DNA from 3 places in the Bradyrhizobium sp. MOS001 genome. Region 1 is predicted to be linked to each of the others. Evidence: predicted binding sites of a transcription regulator. Region 1 holds the regulator's gene; each other region holds the start of a gene.

Region 1 (5,746 bases):
CCGTGTCGGCGATGGTCTCGCCGCGGCCGAGCTGCATCTCGGCGCCGGTCAGCATGATGGGCTCGCCGCCGAGCTGGCGCATGGCGACGTCGAACGAGACGCGGGTGCGCGTGGAGGGACGCTCGAAGATCATCGCCAGCGTCTTGCCTTCCAGCGGCTTCACCGGCTGGTGCGCTTTCTGCTTCGCCTTCATGGCGGAGGAGGCCGCGAGCATGCTCTTGAGCTCCGACAACGGGAGCTCGTTGATATCCAGAAAGTGCTTCGGGGACTTGCTCATCAGCTCGCCGCCCGCTTGGTCTGACTGGACGAGATCGCGGCGCAGGCGCGCTCGAGCCGCCCGACGCTGTCCTCGATTTCGGCTTCGGTGACGATCAAGGGCGGCAGGAAGCGCACGACATTGTCGCCGGCGCCGACCGTGAGCAATTTTTCGTTGCGCAATGCCGCGCCGAGATCGCCTGATGGCACCACGGCCTTGATGCCGATCAGAAGGCCTTCGCCGCGCACTTCGCTGACGATGTCAGGATAACGATCGATCACGGAGGCGAGCTTCTGCTTGAGCAGCAGCGACATCTTCTGCACGTGATCGAAGAAGCCGGGCTTGAGCATGACGTCGAGGACGGCGTTGGCAGCCGAGATCGCGAGCGGATTGCCGCCGAAGGTCGAGCCGTGCGAGCCGGGCCCCATGCCGGCAGCCGCGTCCGCGGTCGCCAGCACCGCGCCGATCGGGAAGCCGCCACCGAGCGCTTTGGCCAGCGACATCACGTCAGGCGTGACGCCGGTGCGGCGATGCGCGAACAGATCGCCGGTGCGGCCCATGCCGGTCTGCACCTCGTCGAACGCGAGCAGCAGGCCCTTCTCATCGCAGAGCTGGCGCAACGCCCTCAGGAAGGCGGGCGTTGCCGAACGCACGCCACCCTCGCCCTGGATCGGCTCGATCAGGATGCCGGCGGTCTGCGGACCGATCGCCTTCTTGACGGCGTCGATATCGCCATGCGGGACCTGGTCGAAGCCGTCCATCGGCGGGCCAAACCCTTCGAGATATTTTGCCGAACCGGTCGCGGCGAGCGTTGCCAGCGTGCGGCCGTGGAAGGCGCCTTCGAAGGTGATGATGCGGTAACGTTCCGGATGACCCTTGGAGAAGTGATGATGGCGGACGAGCTTGATCACACCTTCCAGCGCTTCGGCGCCGGAATTGCAGAAGAACACGAAGTCCGCGAAGCTTTCGTTGCACAGACGCGCGGCGAGCTTCTCGCCGTCCGGGCTCTGGAACAGGTTCGACATGTGCCAGAGTTTGGTGGCCTGCTCTTGCAACGCTTTGACCAACGCAGGGTGAGCATGGCCGAGCGCATTCACCGCCACGCCCGAGGTGAAATCGAGATAGCGATCGCCATTGGTCGCAATCAGCCAGCAGCCTTCACCGCGCTCGAAACCGAGGTCGGACCTGGCGAAAACGGGGAGCAAATGCGGCGCTGCGCTGTTAGTCATGACGATCACTTGAATGTTGCGGACGGCGTGAGCGTGCATTGCGCAACGCACCATTGACCGGCCCGGAAAACGAAACGTGCCGCCTTTTAAGGGCGGCACGCGAGACTATCTTATGCCTGGTGAAACCGGTGTCAATGCCGCCCGGAAAGCCTCGCGAAACGCAGAATCCGTAGTCTTGCGGTGGCGATTTTGCGTATTTCCGCCACGGAACATGTGGAAGCGAGTCGGCGGACTCTTGCGCGTGAGTCACGCCATATTGTAGCGTTTGGCTTGTCAGATACGACATCTCGTGCAGCAGTTCTGATCCTCTAAGTCCTCATGTACCGGCGTAAGCGTTCGGGCGCATCTGGTGCGCCCGGCGAGCCTTAAGGGATTCTGGCGGCACGGGTTTTTCGAAGCTTAGGCATTCGCCGTGCGGCCGCCAGGATGGCAGGCGCCGGCGAAGGAAAGGGTGCAATGACCGTTTTGACCTGGTCGGATGATCGCGTCGAGCAGCTGAAAAAGCTCTGGGAGGCCGGGCTTTCGGCCAGCCAGATCGCCGCTGAACTCGGCAATGTGACCCGCAATGCCGTAATCGGCAAAGTGCACCGGCTCGGCCTGTCGGGCCGCGCCAAGAGCCCTTCATCGGCAGCGCCGCGGCCGCGCAAGGCACGCCCCGCCCAGCACATGATGCGGGTGACCCGCCCGATCGCGCGCGGCAACACCGCGCTGGCGCAAGCCTTCGAAGTCGAGGTCGAGGCCGAACCGGTCACCTACGACAACGTCGTGCCGATGAGCCAGCGGCTGTCGCTGCTGGAGCTGAACGAGGCCACCTGCCACTGGCCGGTCGGCGATCCCTCGAGCCCGGATTTCTTCTTCTGCGGCGGCAAGGCGCTCTCCGGCCTGCCCTACTGCGCCCAGCACTCGCGCGTGGCGTATCAGCCCGCGGCCGATCGCCGGCGCGCGCCGGCGAAGCCGGGTCCGCGCTGAGGTATCGGATTAGCTGACTACGAAGACGGCGCCGTCACGCGATGACGGCTCAACTCACTCGGTGTCGTCCCTGCGAACGCAGGGACCCATAATCCCGGCGCGTAGTTATTGCGCGGGATGATCACTCCGAGTCTTCGCCAAACCACTCCCTGTGGTTATGGGTCCCTGCGTTCGCAGGGACGACATCGAGGATGCGGTGGCAGCCCGCTAAATCACGTCTGCCACAGCAACCCCTTACGCTTGCTCCGCCTTCGCAAAGCGATCGTCCAGTGCGTAGCCCGCGCCGCGGACGGTGCGGATCGGGTCCTGCTCGCGGCCGAGATTGAGCAGCTTGCGCAGGCGCCCGATATGGACGTCGACGGTGCGCTCGTCGATGTAGATGTCACGGCCCCAGACGCTGTCGAGCAGCTGCTCGCGCGAGAACACGCGGCCGGGATGCTCCAGGAAGAACTCCAGCAGGCGATATTCGGTCGGGCCGAGATCGATCGGCCGGCCCGAGCGCGCCACGCGACGCTTGTCGCGGTCGAGCTCGATGTCGCCATAGGCGAGCACGGTGGCGAGCCGCTCGGGGCTGGCGCGCCTGAGCAGGCCCTTCACGCGTGCCAGCAGCTCCGGGACCGAGAACGGCTTGACGATGTAGTCGTCGGCGCCGGTCGCAAGGCCCCGCACCCGCTCGCTCTCCTCGCCGCGCGCGGTGAGCATGATGATCGGGAGCTGCTTGGTCTCGGGCCGGGTGCGCAGCCGCCGGCACAGCTCGATGCCGGAGAGGCCCGGCAGCATCCAGTCGAGCACGATCAAATCGGGGATGTGCTCCTTGAGGCGGGTGTCGGCATCGTCGCCGCGCATCACCGTCTCGACGTCATAGCCGTCGCCTTCGAGGTTGTAGCGGAGAAGCTCGGTGAGAGCTTCCTCGTCCTCAACCACCATAATGCGTGCGCCCATGGTGTTCGTCGCTCCTTAAGTGTTCGGGACCGTCGTGGCGAAGGTCGTCATGTCGCCCTTCGGCCGCTTGTCGGTGATCGCCTGGCCCTCGATCATGTAGAACACGGTCTCGGCGATGTTGGTGGCGTGGTCACCGATGCGCTCGATGTTCTTGGCGCAGAACATCAGATGGATGCAGAACGAGATGTTGCGCGGATCCTCCATCATGTAGGTGAGGAGCTCGCGGAACAGCGAGGTGCAGATGGCGTCGACTTCCTCGTCGCCCTTCCACACCGCCATTGCCGCCGGCAGATCGTGCGCGGCATAGGCGTCCAGCACCGACTTGACCTGTTGCTGCACGAGGTCGGTCATGTGCTCCAGACCGCGGAACAGCTTGAGCGGATGGAAATCCGTCTCCAGCGCCGCGACGCGCTTGCCCATGTTCTTGGCGAGGTCGCCGATCCGCTCGAGATCGGTCGCGACGCGCATGGCGCCGACGATCTCGCGCAGATCCACCGCCATCGGCTGGCGGCGCGCGATGGTGAGAACGGCGCGCTCCTCGATCTTCTTCTGGAGCGCGTCGAGCTCGGCGTCGATGGTCACGACGCGCTGGCCGAGCGCGACGTCGCGGCGGATCAGCGCGTCGACGGAATCGACGATCATGCGCTCGGCGATGCCGCCCATCTCGGCGACCAGGCGCGTGAGTTCCTGGAGGTCGGTGTCGAAGGCCTTTGCGGTATGTTCAGAACCCATGTTCCGTCTCCTCAGCCGAACCGGCCGGTGATGTAATCCTGCGTGCGCCGGTCGGTCGGCGACGTGAAGATCTTGCTGGTGTCGTCGAACTCGATCAGCTCGCCGAGATACATGAAGGCGGTCTTGTCGGAGACGCGCGCCGCCTGCTGCATGTTGTGGGTGACGATCGCGATCGTGTAGTTCTCGGACAGCTCCTGGATCAGCTCCTCGACCTTGGCGGTCGAGATCGGGTCGAGCGCCGAGCAGGGCTCGTCGAACAAGATCACCTCGGGCCGCACCGCGACCGTGCGGGCGATGCAGAGGCGCTGCTGCTGGCCGCCGGAGAGCGACAGGCCGGAGGCGTTGAGCTTGTCCTTGACCTCGTTCCACAGCGCGCCGCCGCGCAGCGCCTTCTCGACGCGGTCGTCCATCTCGGACTTCGAGATCTTCTCATAGAGACGGATGCCGAAGGCGATGTTTTCGTAGATCGTCATCGGGAACGGCGTCGGCTTCTGGAACACCATGCCGACGCGGGCGCGCAGCAAATTGAGGTCCAGCTTGGGGTCGAGGACGTTGGTCTGGTCGAGCATGAGCTGACCGGTGACGCGCTGGCCCGGATAGAGGTCGTACATCCGATTGAAGATGCGCAGCAGGGTCGACTTGCCGCAGCCAGACGGGCCGATGAACGCCGTGACGCGGTTGGTGCCGAGCGCCAGATTGATGTTCTTCAGCGCGTGGTGCTCGCCGTAATAGAAATTGAGGTTGCGCACCGTCACCTTGGCCGGAGCTTCGGGCAGCACCGGCGCCTGGGGCAAACCACCGGCCGCGCTCATCGATACGGAAAGATCACTCATTTTGCGGTCCTCTCGGCGCTCAGAATGCGCGCGCCAATATTCAGGGCAAGAACGGTCAGGGTGATGAGCAGCGCGCCGCTCCAGGCGAGCTGCTTCCAGTAGGCGTAGGGGCTCTGCACGAAATTGTTGATGGTGACCGGCAGGTTCGCCATCGTCTTGTTCAGACCCAGGCTGAAGAACTGGTTCGACAGCGCGGTGAAGAGCAGCGGCGCGGTCTCGCCGGCGACGCGGGCGGTGGCCAGCATCACGCCGGTAATGAGGCCCGAGCGCGCCGCGCGATAGGCGATGCGCTTGATCACCAGCGAGCGCGGCAGGCCGAGCGCCGAGGCCGCCTCACGCAGTGCGTTCGGCACCAGCAGCAGCATGTCCTCGGTCGTGCGCAGCACCACCGGGATGACGATCACCGCAAGCGCGAGGCAGCCGGCAATCGCCGAGAAGCCGCGCATCGGCACCACCACCGCACCATAGATGAACAGGCCGATGATGATCGAGGGCGCCGAGAGCAGGATGTCGTTGATGAAGCGGATCACCGAGGTCAGGCGGTCGTTGCGGCCGTACTCGGCGAGATAGGTGCCGGCGAACAGACCGAGCGGCGCGCCGATGCCGACGCCGAGCACGGTCATGATGATCGAACCCACGATGGCGTTGCGCAGGCCGCCCTCGGTCGAGCCCGGAGGCGGCGTGTCCGCAACGAAGAGCTCCAGGTTCAGGCCGGCAATGCCGTTGTAGAGCAGCGTCATCAGGATCAGCGCGAGCCATGTGACGCCGAAGGCAGCGGCAGCCAG
Region 2 (5,746 bases), on a different contig from region 1:
ACTAAGGGGCCATAGCTCAGCTGGGAGAGCGCTTGCATGGCATGCAAGAGGTCGGCGGTTCGATCCCGCCTGGCTCCACCAGCCTTCGCTCGCTTCGCGAGCTTCGGCTGGGCAAGCCCGGGAAGTCCCTCGTAGCGAAGTGAGCGAAGGCTGTCCCGCCATAGCCCGAAGGGCGGCGGCGGACTTCATCGAGGATCACCAGCGAAGCCCCGTGATGGTTCCAAGCTGCTATCCTGCCCTCCGGGGAGGAAGCAGAATGAAATACGTCTATATCCTCGAAAGTCTCAATTCCGAGCATTTCTACGTCGGCATCACCGACGACCTACGGGCCCGTTTAGCCAAGCATAACGCCGGCGAGGTGCCACACACGTCGAAATATGGGCCTTGGAGAATTCGGACCTATTTCGCCTTTGATGACGCGGCACGCGCTGTCGCGTTCGAGCGATACCTGAAATCGGGCTCGGGGCGCGCCTTCGCGAAGAAGCACTTCTGATCGCCCCCCTACTCCCCGATCACCGCATTCAACCGATCCCGCAGCGCGACGATCTCGTCCTTCATCGCGACCAGCTCCGACACCGAGCAATCCGACGCCGCCAGGATCGATTGCGGCACGGCGCGCGCTTTTTCCTTCAAGGCATGGCCCTGCGGGGTCAGCGCGATCAGCACCTGACGTTCGTCCTCGCGCGAGCGCGTGCGCCTGACGAGGTGGGCGGCCTCGAGGCGCTTGAGCAGCGGCGTCAGCGTGCCCGAATCCAGGAACAGCTTTTCGCCGATGTCCTTGACCGGCACGTCGTCGCGCTCCCACAGCACAAGCATCACCAGATATTGCGGGTAGGTCAGGCCGAGCCGGTCCAGCAGCGGCTTGTAGACCCGGTTGAAGGCATGCGCGGCCGAATAGACCGCGAAGCAGATCTGATTGTCGAGGCGCTGCGGGTCCAGCGCCGATAATTTCCGGGGCATCGAGAATCTCACGCGGTTTCCTCCATTCTGGGACCGGGCGGCCGTACATTCAATTGCGAACAATTAAATGTGAGGCATGCAGATTTCAATTGCGCGCAATCTAATTGTTTGCGATGTAGGTTCCACCCCAACCCGAAGACCTGAGGAGACGAAAATGTCGGTAAACGTCCTGTACAAGACCAGCGCAAAGGCCACCGGCGGCCGCGACGGCCATGCGGCGACCCTCGACGGCGCGCTCGACGTCAAGCTCACCACCCCGAAGGAACTCGGCGGCGGCGGCGGCGCCGGCAACAATCCCGAGCAGCTGTTCGCGGCCGGCTATGCCGCCTGCTTCATCGGCGCGATGAAGTTCGTGGCCTCGCAGGGCGGCCCGAAGGTTCCGGCTGACGCCTCGGTCACCTCCACCGTCGGCATCGGCCCGCGCTCGGCCGGCGGCTTCGGTCTCGACATCGATCTGGCCGTCTCGCTGCCGGGCCTCGCCCGCGCGGAAGCAGAGGCGCTGGTCGAGAAGGCCCACCAGGTGTGCCCCTACTCCAATGCCACGCGCGGCAATGTCGACGTTCGCCTGACGGTCGTCTGATCAAACGGCGGATTGGCTGGCCCGAGATCCCCCTCGGGCCGGCCGCTTCCCTTTGTTTTGTTGTTTTGCCACGCCGCGGGATTGTGCGGCGGCACCGCATACGCCCCTACGCACCAAGCCATTGCTGGCGCAAAAAAACCTCGCTAGGCCTGTGATCAATGATCGACACAGGGGAAGCGAAGGCATGACTGAAGCCGTTTTGGGCGCAATGAGCGGACTGCGCGTCATCGATCTCACGCGCGTGCTCGGCGGCCCCTACTGCACCCAGATCCTCGCCGACCACGGCGCCGACGTGATCAAGGTCGAGCCGCCCGCCGGCGACGAGGTGCGCGACTGGGGCCCTCCGTTCCACGAGGAAGACGCGGCCTATTTCATCGGCATCAACCGCAACAAGCGCTCGATCGGCCTCGACCTTGCCTCCGAGGGCGGCCGAATCGTGCTGCTCAAGATGCTGGAGACAGCCGACGTCCTGATCGAGAATTTCAAGCCGGGCACGCTGGAGAAATGGGGCATCGGCAACGATGTGCTCAGCAAGAAATTCCCGCGCCTCGTGCATTGCCGGATCTGCGGCTTCGGCGCCGACGGTCCGCGCGGCGGCAATCCCGGCTATGACGCCATCATCCAGGCGATGACCGGCATGATCGCGGCGACCGGCTCTCCCGAGAGCGGACCGATGCGGATCGGCGTGCCGCTGGTCGACATCACCACCGGCCTCTATGCGGCGATCGGCATCCTGATGGCGCTGTCGGAGCGGCAGCGCTCGGGCCAGGGCCAGTTCCTGGAGACGACGCTGTACGAGACCGGCCTTGCCATCATGCATCCGCACACCGCGAATTATTTCATGCACGGCAAGCCGCCGTCGCTCACCGGCAACGAGCATCCCAACCTCGTGCCTTACGCGATCTTCCCGACCAGGACCGACGACATCTTCATCGGTGTCGGCAATGACGGCACCTTCCGCAAGCTCGCCAAGGAAATCGGCAAGCCTGAGCTCGGCACCGATCCGCGCTTTGCCCGCAACAAGGACCGCATCGCCAATCGCGAGGCGCTGCGCGCCGAGCTCGCCGCCGTGTTCAGCCAGCACGAGGCCGAGCCGCTGTGCAATCGTCTGCTCGCCGCCGGCCTGCCCGCAGGTCCCGTGCAGAAGATCGACCAGGCCTTGACCAACCCGCACACGATCGCCCGCGGCGATGTCATCGAGAAGGACTGGTACAAGGGCGTGGCCTCGCCGATCCGGCTCGATCGCAGCAAGCCGAGCCTGCGCCGCCTGCCGCCGAAATTCAGCCAGCACTCCCAGGAGGTGCTGGGCGAGTTCGGCTACTCCAAATCGGAGATCGACGCGATGGTCGAAAAGGGCACCGTCTGCGGCCCCGAGCGCAAGCGCTAAACGCCCTCGCCGCCTCACCCGAGCAAATGCCGCACTGCGGCGCGGGCACGCATGTGCGCCGCGAAGGGAGGAGGCTGCGCGCTCGGCATTCGCCTATTTGACGGCTTCCCTTTTGGCCGCGCTTGCTGCTTTCGTTTCTCCCGCTTACACAGTCATGTGAACGTCATATGGCGCTGCTAGCGCAAGCGCTTCTTTTTGACGGCCAAGGGAGGTTTACTTGATGGCTCTTCGACACTTTGGGGCGGCTGCCGCAGTTGCGATCACAATCGGCATGGGCGCATCGCCGGCCTTGGCCGTGACCGAAATCCAGTGGTGGCACGCGATGACTGGCGCCAACAACGACGTCATCGTCAAGCTCGCCACCGACTTCAACGCCTCGCAGACCGACTACAAGGTGATCCCGACCTACAAGGGCAACTATCCCGATACGATGAACGCCGGCATCGCGGCGTTCCGCGCCGGCAACGCCCCGCACATCATGCAGGTGTTCGAAGTCGGCACCGCGACCATGATGGCCGCGACCGGCGCCGTAAAACCCGTCTACAAGCTGATGGCCGAGGCCGGCGAGAAGTTCGACCCCAAGATCTATCTGCCCGCCATCACCGGCTACTACTCGACCTCGAAGGGCGAGATGCTGTCGTTCCCGTTCAACTCGTCGTCGACCGTCATGTGGGTCAACCTCGACGAGCTCAAGAAGGCGAACGTCGAGATCCCCAAGACCTGGCCCGAAACGTTCGAGGCCGCCAAGAAACTGAAGGCAGCGGGTCATGACACCTGCGGCTTCTCCGGCTCCTGGGTCACCTGGGTCAATCTCGAGCAGCTCTCCGCCTGGCACAACGTGCCGCTCGCCAGCAAGGCCAACGGCCTCGACGGTTTCGACACCGTGCTGGAGTTCAACGGCCCGCTCCAGGTCAAGCATCTCGAAACCCTGGTCGAGCTGCAGAAGACCAAGACTTACGACTATGCCGGCCGCACCAACACCGGCGAAGGCCGCTTCACCTCCGGCGAATGCCCGATCTACCTGACCTCGTCGGCGTTCTTCGGCAACGTCAAGGCGCAGGCCAAGTTCAACTTCACCGCCGTGCCGATGCCATACTATCCGGACGTCAAGGGCGCGCCGCAGAACTCGATCATCGGCGGCGCTTCGCTCTGGGTGATGGGCGGCAAGTCGGCCGACGAATACAAGGGTGTCGCGAAGTTCCTGACCTTCCTCTCCGACACCGATCGCCAGGTCTACATCCACAAGGCCTCGGGCTATCTGCCGATCACCAAGGCGGCCTACGCCAAGGCGAAGGAAGAGGGCTTCTACAAGGATCAGCCCTATCTCGAGACCCCGCTGATCGAGCTGACCAACAAGGAGCCGACCGACAATTCGCGCGGTCTGCGCCTCGGCAACATGGTTCAGCTGCGTGACGTCTGGTCGGAAGAGATCGAGCAGGCGCTGGCCGGCAAGAAGACCGCCAAGCAGGCGCTGGATGCTGCCGTCGAGCGCGGCAACACGATGCTGCGGCAGTTCGAAAAAACCGCCGTCAAGTGAGGCGACGAGCGGCAGGCCGCGACCCGGCCTGCCGCTTCTGCTGACATCATGCAAAAGCAAGCCATTTTCCAAGCAAAACTATTGCCCTACGCGCTGGTTGCGCCGCAGCTCGCGATCGTCCTGATTTTTTTCTACTGGCCGGCCGCGCAGGCGGTGATCCAATCCTTCCTGCTCCAGGACGCCTTCGGTCTGTCGACAAGCTTCGTCTGGTTCGAGAATTATCAGGACCTGTTCAAGGACCCGGCCTATTTCGAGGCGGTTGTCCGTACGTTCGTCTTTTCGTTCGCCATCGCCGTCTCGTCGCTGTCCTTCGCGCTCTTGCTCGCCGTGATGGCCGACAAGCCGCTGCGTGGCTCGATGCTCTACCGCACGCTGCTGATCTGGCCCTATGCAGTGGCGCCGCCCGTGGTCGGCGTGCTCTGGATCTTCATGCTGCATCCTTCGCTCGGCGTGCTGTCGCGCTATCTGCGCAACCTGGGCGTCGACTGGAATCCGCTGCTTGACGGCAACCAGGCGGCTGGGCTGATCATCCTCGCCGCGGCGTGGAAGCAGATCTCCTATAATTTCCTGTTCTTCCTCGCCGGCCTGCAAGCCATCCCCCGAAGCGTGTTCGAGGCCGCCGCGATCGACGGCGCCCGCCCGATGCGGCGGTTCTGGACAGTGACGTTCCCGCTGCTGTCGCCCACGATCTTCTTCCTGCTTGTCGTCAACATCGTCTACGCCTTCTTCGACACCTTCGGCATCATCGACACCATGACCCGCGGCGGTCCCGGCACATCGACGGTCACGCTGGTCTACAAGGTCTATTCCGACGGCCTGCTCGGCGGCAATCTCGGCAGCTCGGCGGCGCAGTCGGTGATCCTGATGGTCATGGTCATCGTGCTGACGGGAATCCAGTTCCGCTTCGTCGAACGCAAGGTGACCTACTGATGGTCGAAGAAGAGGGCTTTCGGCGCTACGTCGCCCACGCGATTCTCTGGATCGGGATCGCGATCGTCGCATTCCCGGTCTACATCGCGATCGTCGCCTCGACCCAGGACAACGCCCTGATCGCGAACGGGCAGATGTCGCTGCTGCCGGGCGGCCATTTCTTCGAGGTCTACTACAAGACCATCTTCGTCGGCACGAGCGGCTCGACTCGCGAGCCCGTCGGCAACATGATGCTGAACTCGCTGGTGATGGCGCTGGCAATCGCGATCGGCAAGATCGCGATCTCGATCATCTCGGCCTATGCGATCGTCTATTTCCGCTTTCCGTTCCGGATGGCGATCTTCTGGATCAT
Region 3 (5,746 bases), on a different contig from region 1:
TACGCGCCGGACGGACGCTGCATCTCGCTGCTCAAAGTGCTCCTGACCAACGCCTGCAATTACGACTGCCTTTATTGCGTCAACCGCGCCTCCTCCAACGTGCCGCGTGCCCGCTTCACCATCGACGAAGTGGTCAAGCTCACGCTCGACTTCTACCGGCGCAATTACATCGAGGGCCTGTTTCTCTCCTCCGGCATCATCCGCAGCCCCGACTACACCATGGAGCAGGTGGTCAGCGTCGCGCGCAAACTGCGCGAGGAGCATCACTTCCGCGGCTACATCCATCTCAAGACCATTCCCGAGGCCGACGACGCGCTGATCGCGGAAGCCGGCAAATATGCAGATCGCCTCTCCATCAACATCGAGATGCCTGAGGAGACGAGCCTGCAGCAATACGCACCGGAAAAGGATGTGCGCGCGATCCGCCGCACCATGGGCCGGCTGCGGCTGAAGCTCGACGAGGCCGAGGAAAACCGCAGCACAAAGACGAAGGCCAGGCCGCAGCGCTTCGCGCCCGCCGGACAGAGCACACAGATGATCGTCGGCGCCGACGCGGCCTCTGATCACACCATCCTGCACACCAGCTCCAATCTCTATGGCTCCTACCGGCTGCGGCGCGTCTATTACTCCGCCTTCAGCCCGATCCCCGATGCCAGCCGCGCTTTGCCTCTGGTACAGCCGCCGCTGCTGCGCGAGCACCGGCTTTACCAGGCCGACTGGCTGATGCGGTTCTACGGTTTCGACGTTGCGGAGATCGTTGACGACAGCGCGATGCTGCCGCTCGACATCGATCCGAAGCTCGCCTGGGCGCTGCGCCATCGCGACCGCTTCCCGCTCGACGTCAACCGCGCCAGCCGCGAGGAGCTGTTGCGCGTGCCGGGCTTCGGCACCAAGGCGGTCGAACGCATCATCGCGACGCGGCGCACCACCACGATCCGCCTCTCCGATCTCGCGCGGCTGCATGTGCCCCGCAACAAGGCGCTGCCATTCATCGTCCTCAGCGATCACCGGCCCGCGCCGCATCGCCTCGACGAGGCGCGGCTGATCGAACGGTTCAAGCCGAAGGCAACACAATTGGGGTTTGGCTTCTGATGCAGTACATCACCCTCGACACCGAAACCGATTTCGACGGCTGGCGCAAAGCCGCGCGTAGCCTCGTGCTGCATCATGTGCAGCCAACCGATGTCACCTGGACCGTACAAGGCGGCGAAGCCGAGCTGTTTGCACCGCCCTCCCCGTCTCCGATATTTGAGGTGAACGACAGCACCTTTAACGTCTCGGCAAAATTCGTCGATCTCGCCAAGGCCGCGATCCTGCATCGCGACGGCGAGCGCTTTGCGATCCTCTATCGCCTGCTCTGGCGATTGAAGGACAATCACGATCTCATCGAGGTCGCGACCAATCCTGATGTCGCGCAAGTCACCGCCATGGCAAGAGCAGTCCATCGCGACGAGCACAAGATGCATGCCTTCGTGCGCTTCCGCGAGATCGGCCGCGAGCGCGCGGCGCATTACGTCGCCTGGTTCGAGCCGGAGCATTACATCGTCGAGCTTGCCGCGCCGTTCTTTGCCAAGCGCTTCGCCGACATGCCATGGTCGATCCTGACACCCGATCTGTGTGCGCATTGGGATGGCCACGCGCTCTCGTTCACGTCGGGCGTGAGCAAGAGCGAAGCACCCGGCGAAGACCGGCTCGAGGAAACCTGGCGGCGCTACTACGCCAGCATCTTCAACCCGGCGCGGCTGAAGGTGAAGGCGATGCAGACGGAGATGCCGAAGAAATACTGGAGGAACCTGCCCGAGGCGTCGATCATTAAGCCCTTGATCGAGGACGCCGAGCGCATGACCGGCGCCATGATCGCCAATGCCGCAACCGATCCGCACAAGCCCCAGAAGCGGCCGGAGGCTCCGATGCCACGCAAGCTGGCTGCCGACGATCTCGAAGCGCTCCGCGAGGAGGCCGCGCACTGCCGCGCCTGCCCGCTCTACAAGGACGCGACGCAGACCGTGTTCGGCGAGGGCCCGAAAGACGCGACCATCATGCTGGTCGGCGAGCAGCCCGGCGACAAGGAAGACCTCGCCGGCCACCCCTTCATCGGCCCGGCCGGCCAGATGCTCGACCGTGCGCTTCAGGAAGCCGGCGTCGACCGCAACAAGGTCTACGTCACCAACGCGGTCAAGCACTTCAAATTCGTGCCGCGCGGAAAGATCCGTCTGCACCAGAAGCCGGCGACGCCGGAGATCCGGGCGTGCCGGCAATGGTACGAGCGGGAAGTTTCGGCAATCCAGCCCGAGCTCATCGTGGCAATGGGCGCCACCGCCGCGCAGAGCGTGTTCGGCAAGATCACCCCGATCGGCAAGACCCGTGGCCGGCTCATAGATATGCCCGAGGGACGCAAGGCACTGGTGACGGTGCACCCGTCCTATCTGTTGCGGCTGCCTGATCCGGAAGCCAAAGTGCTGGAATATCAGCGCTTTGTCGAAGACCTGAAGATTGCCGCCAGTTTGCAGAAGAAAGCCCCACGCGCCGCCTAAATACTGGCGAATACTGGTGGGAAAGCGACTTTAGGACGCAGTTGTCATCCAGCCTTCAAATCCATCGCGGACAATAGCCCCTTCAAATTAGTTAAGGGGCGTCCAAAAATGACAGACGTTGCATTCGACCGTGCGGTAGGCGATCCGACGCCCGTCCAGCCGGCTTCCAGGCCAAATCTCGACAAGGGTTTTAACCCGCTCACGATGATCCTGTTCTTCGGCATCCTTGCCGCAGGCCTGCTGTTCGTTGCCTACAGCATCTATGTCGACGTCAACGCGACCGGCACGAAGGTGACGACCTTCCTGCCCTACATCCTCTTGTTCGTCGCGCTGCTGATCGCGCTCGGCTTCGAATTCGTCAACGGCTTCCACGACACCGCCAACGCGGCGGCCACCGAGATCTACACCCATTCGCTGCCGGCTGAATTCGCGGTGATGTGGTCGGGCTTCTTCAACTTCCTCGGCGTGCTGCTGTCCTCCGGCGCGGTCGCGTTCGGCATCGTCTCGCTGCTGCCGGTCGAGCTGATCCTCCAGGTCGGCTCCAGCGCCGGCTTCGCCATGGTGTTCGCACTCTTGATCGCCGCGATCATCTGGAACCTCGGTACCTGGTATTTCGGCCTGCCCGCCTCCTCCTCGCACACGCTGATCGGCTCGATCATCGGCGTCGGCATCGCCAATGCCGTCATGCGCGGCCGCGACGGCACCTCGGGCGTCGACTGGAGCAAGGCCACCGAGATCGGCTACGCGCTGCTGCTGTCGCCGCTGTTCGGTTTCATCTGCGCCGCCGTGCTGCTGCTGCTGCTCAAGTTCATCGTGCGCAACCCTGCGCTCTATGCCGCGCCCGAAGGCAACAAGGCGCCGCCGCTCTGGATCCGCGGCCTGCTGATCGCAACCTGCACCGGCGTCAGCTTCGCCCACGGCTCGAACGACGGCCAGAAGGGCATGGGCCTGATCATGCTGATCCTGATCGGCACCGTGCCGACCGCTTACGCGCTCAACCGCGCGCTGCCGGAGAGCCAGGTCGCCCAGTTCCAGAAGGTCTCGGAGGCCGCCTCCAAGGTGATCGCGGCCAAGGGCGCCGGTCACTCGATCATCGGCGATCCTCGTCCTGCGGTGACGCAGTACATCACCTCGCACCACATCAGCGAAGGCACCTACCCCTCGCTGTCGGTGCTGGTGAAGGATGTCGGCGACCAGGTCGCGAAGTACGGCTCGCTCAACAAGGTACCGGCGGAAGTGGTCGGCAACACCCGTAACGACATGTACCTGACCTCGGAAGCGATCCGCTTCCTGATGAAGGACAAGGAAAACGACCTCAACAAGGAAGAGGTCGCGACCTTGAACGCCTACAAGGGCGGCCTCGATAGCGCCACGAAGTTCATCCCGACCTGGGTGAAGGTCGCCGTCGCCATCGTGCTCGGCCTCGGCACCATGGTCGGCTGGAAGCGCATCGTCGTCACCGTCGGTGAGAAGATCGGCAAGACCCATCTCACCTACGCACAGGGCGCCTCCGCCGAGCTGGTCGCCGCCGCCACGATCGGCGCCGCCGACGTGTTCGGCCTGCCGGTCTCGACCACCCACGTGCTGTCGTCGGGTGTCGCCGGCACCATGGCCGCGAACGGCTCGGGCCTGCAGATGGCGACCATCCGCAACCTGCTGATGGCCTGGGTGCTGACGCTGCCCTGCGCGATCGCGCTGTCGGCCACGCTGTATGTGATCTTCTCGCGGATCTTCTGAAGCCGATCACGCGCCTCAAAGACAAAGGGCCCGTGCGATGAACGGGCCCTTTTCGTTTGTGGTTCGGGGGGCGGCGTTAAGACGCCGCGAGCGATTCCTCGACCAGCTTGACCCAATAGGACGTGCCGAACACGATCGCCTCGTCGTTGAAATTGTAGGCTGGGTGATGCAGGCCGGCGCTGTCGCCGTTGCCGCAGAAGATGAACGCGCCGGGCCGCGCTTCCAGCATGTAGGCGAAATCCTCGCCGCCCATCAGCGGCGGCATCTCGTGCACATTGGCCTCGCCGGCAACGTTCCTGGCGATGCGCCGCGCCACCTCGGTCTCCGCAGCGTGGTTGTTCACGACAGGGTAGTTGCGCTTGTAGTGCAGGTCGATCTTGGCGCCGGTGATCTGCGCCACGCCCGCCACCACCTCGTGCACGCGCTTCTCGACCAGCTTGCGCACCTCCGGCGACAACGTGCGGATGGTGCCCCTCAGCGTTGCGGTCTGCGGAATGACGTTGCGGGCGTTGCCGGCGTGAAATTCGCAGATCGAGATCACGGCCGATTCCAGGGGATCGACGCTGCGGGCGACGATTGACTGCAGCGCGGTGATCACCTGCGCGCCGACCAGCACGGAATCGACGCATTTGTGCGGACGCGCGGCGTGGCCGCCGAGGCCCTCGATCATGATGTCGACCTCGTCGGTCGCCGCCATGATCGGGCCCGGCCGGATTGCGAACGAGCCGATCGGAATGCCCGGGCCGTTGTGCATGCCGTAGACCTGCTCGATGCCGAAACGCTCCATCAGGCCGTCCTTGACCATGGCCGCGCCGCCGGCGCCGCCTTCCTCGGCAGGCTGGAAGATTACGACAGCATCGCCGGCGAAGTTGCGGGTCTCGGCAAGGTAGCGGGCCGCACCGAGCAGCATCGCGGTGTGGCCGTCATGGCCACAGGCGTGCATCTTGCCCGGAGTCTTGGAGGCGTAAGGCAGGTTGGTCTGCTCGTCGACGGGCAGCGCGTCCATGTCGGCACGCATGCCGATCACCTTGAGCCCATCGCCGGCCGGCTTGCTGCCCTTGATCACGCCGACCACGCCGGTCTGCCCGAGGCCGGTCACGACCTCGTCGCAGCCGAACTCGCGCAGCCGGTCCGCAACGAATGCTGCGGTGCGGTGAACGTCGTACAGCAGCTCCGGATGCTGGTGGATGTCCCGGCGCCATGCCTGAATATCGGGTTGGAGGTCGGCGACTCGGTTCACGATGGGCATGGAGGGTCTCAAGCCTTGTTGGGAATACAGGACTGTCTACCATGCAAGCACCAGTCCACCTAACTCCCGTGGATCGAGGGTCCCCTGTGCTCTCGTCATGGCCGGGCCTGTCACCAGCTTGTCTTGGCCATCCACGTCTGACTATTAGGACGGAAAGCGCGTGGATGCCCGGGACGAGCCTGGGCATGACGCCTGTTTGGGTGGAAGCAGAATGCCGAGGCGGCTC

Evidence for each region. The regulator PhoB, encoded in region 1, activates phosphate uptake and scavenging genes when phosphate is short. The targets are predictions, from matches to a motif close to TGTCATNNANCTGTCAT.
Region 2: ugpB (sn-glycerol-3-phosphate ABC transporter substrate-binding protein UgpB) is a predicted target of PhoB. The motif match lies at 3,078-3,094, and genes of this name have one in related genera.
Region 3: CT676_RS15450 (inorganic phosphate transporter) is a predicted target of PhoB. The motif match lies at 2,577-2,593, and genes of this name have one in related genera.

The regions. Positions count from the first base shown of each region.
Region 1 is NZ_SPVJ01000015.1:56,797-62,542, forward strand. Features, by position in the region: gene argF (ornithine carbamoyltransferase) at 1-277, opposite strand, end outside; gene CT676_RS20165 (aspartate aminotransferase family protein) at 277-1,485, opposite strand; gene CT676_RS20170 (GcrA family cell cycle regulator) at 1,942-2,454, shown strand; gene phoB (phosphate regulon transcriptional regulator PhoB) at 2,689-3,396, opposite strand; gene phoU (phosphate signaling complex protein PhoU) at 3,412-4,128, opposite strand; gene pstB (phosphate ABC transporter ATP-binding protein PstB) at 4,140-4,961, opposite strand; gene pstA (phosphate ABC transporter permease PstA) at 4,958-5,746, opposite strand, start outside.
Region 2 is NZ_SPVJ01000002.1:279,982-285,727, reverse strand. Features, by position in the region: tRNA gene CT676_RS04800 (tRNA-Ala) at 6-81, shown strand; gene CT676_RS04795 (GIY-YIG nuclease family protein) at 257-493, shown strand; gene CT676_RS04790 (MarR family transcriptional regulator) at 502-960, opposite strand; gene CT676_RS04785 (organic hydroperoxide resistance protein) at 1,115-1,540, shown strand; gene CT676_RS04780 (CaiB/BaiF CoA-transferase family protein) at 1,725-2,927, shown strand; gene ugpB (sn-glycerol-3-phosphate ABC transporter substrate-binding protein UgpB) at 3,148-4,464, shown strand; gene ugpA (sn-glycerol-3-phosphate ABC transporter permease UgpA) at 4,513-5,394, shown strand; gene ugpE (sn-glycerol-3-phosphate ABC transporter permease UgpE) at 5,394-5,746, shown strand, end outside.
Region 3 is NZ_SPVJ01000009.1:111,837-117,582, forward strand. Features, by position in the region: gene CT676_RS15440 (putative DNA modification/repair radical SAM protein) at 1-1,092, shown strand, start outside; gene CT676_RS15445 (UdgX family uracil-DNA binding protein) at 1,092-2,534, shown strand; gene CT676_RS15450 (inorganic phosphate transporter) at 2,643-4,271, shown strand; gene CT676_RS15455 (M20 aminoacylase family protein) at 4,348-5,520, opposite strand; gene CT676_RS15460 (GMC family oxidoreductase N-terminal domain-containing protein) at 5,732-5,746, shown strand, end outside.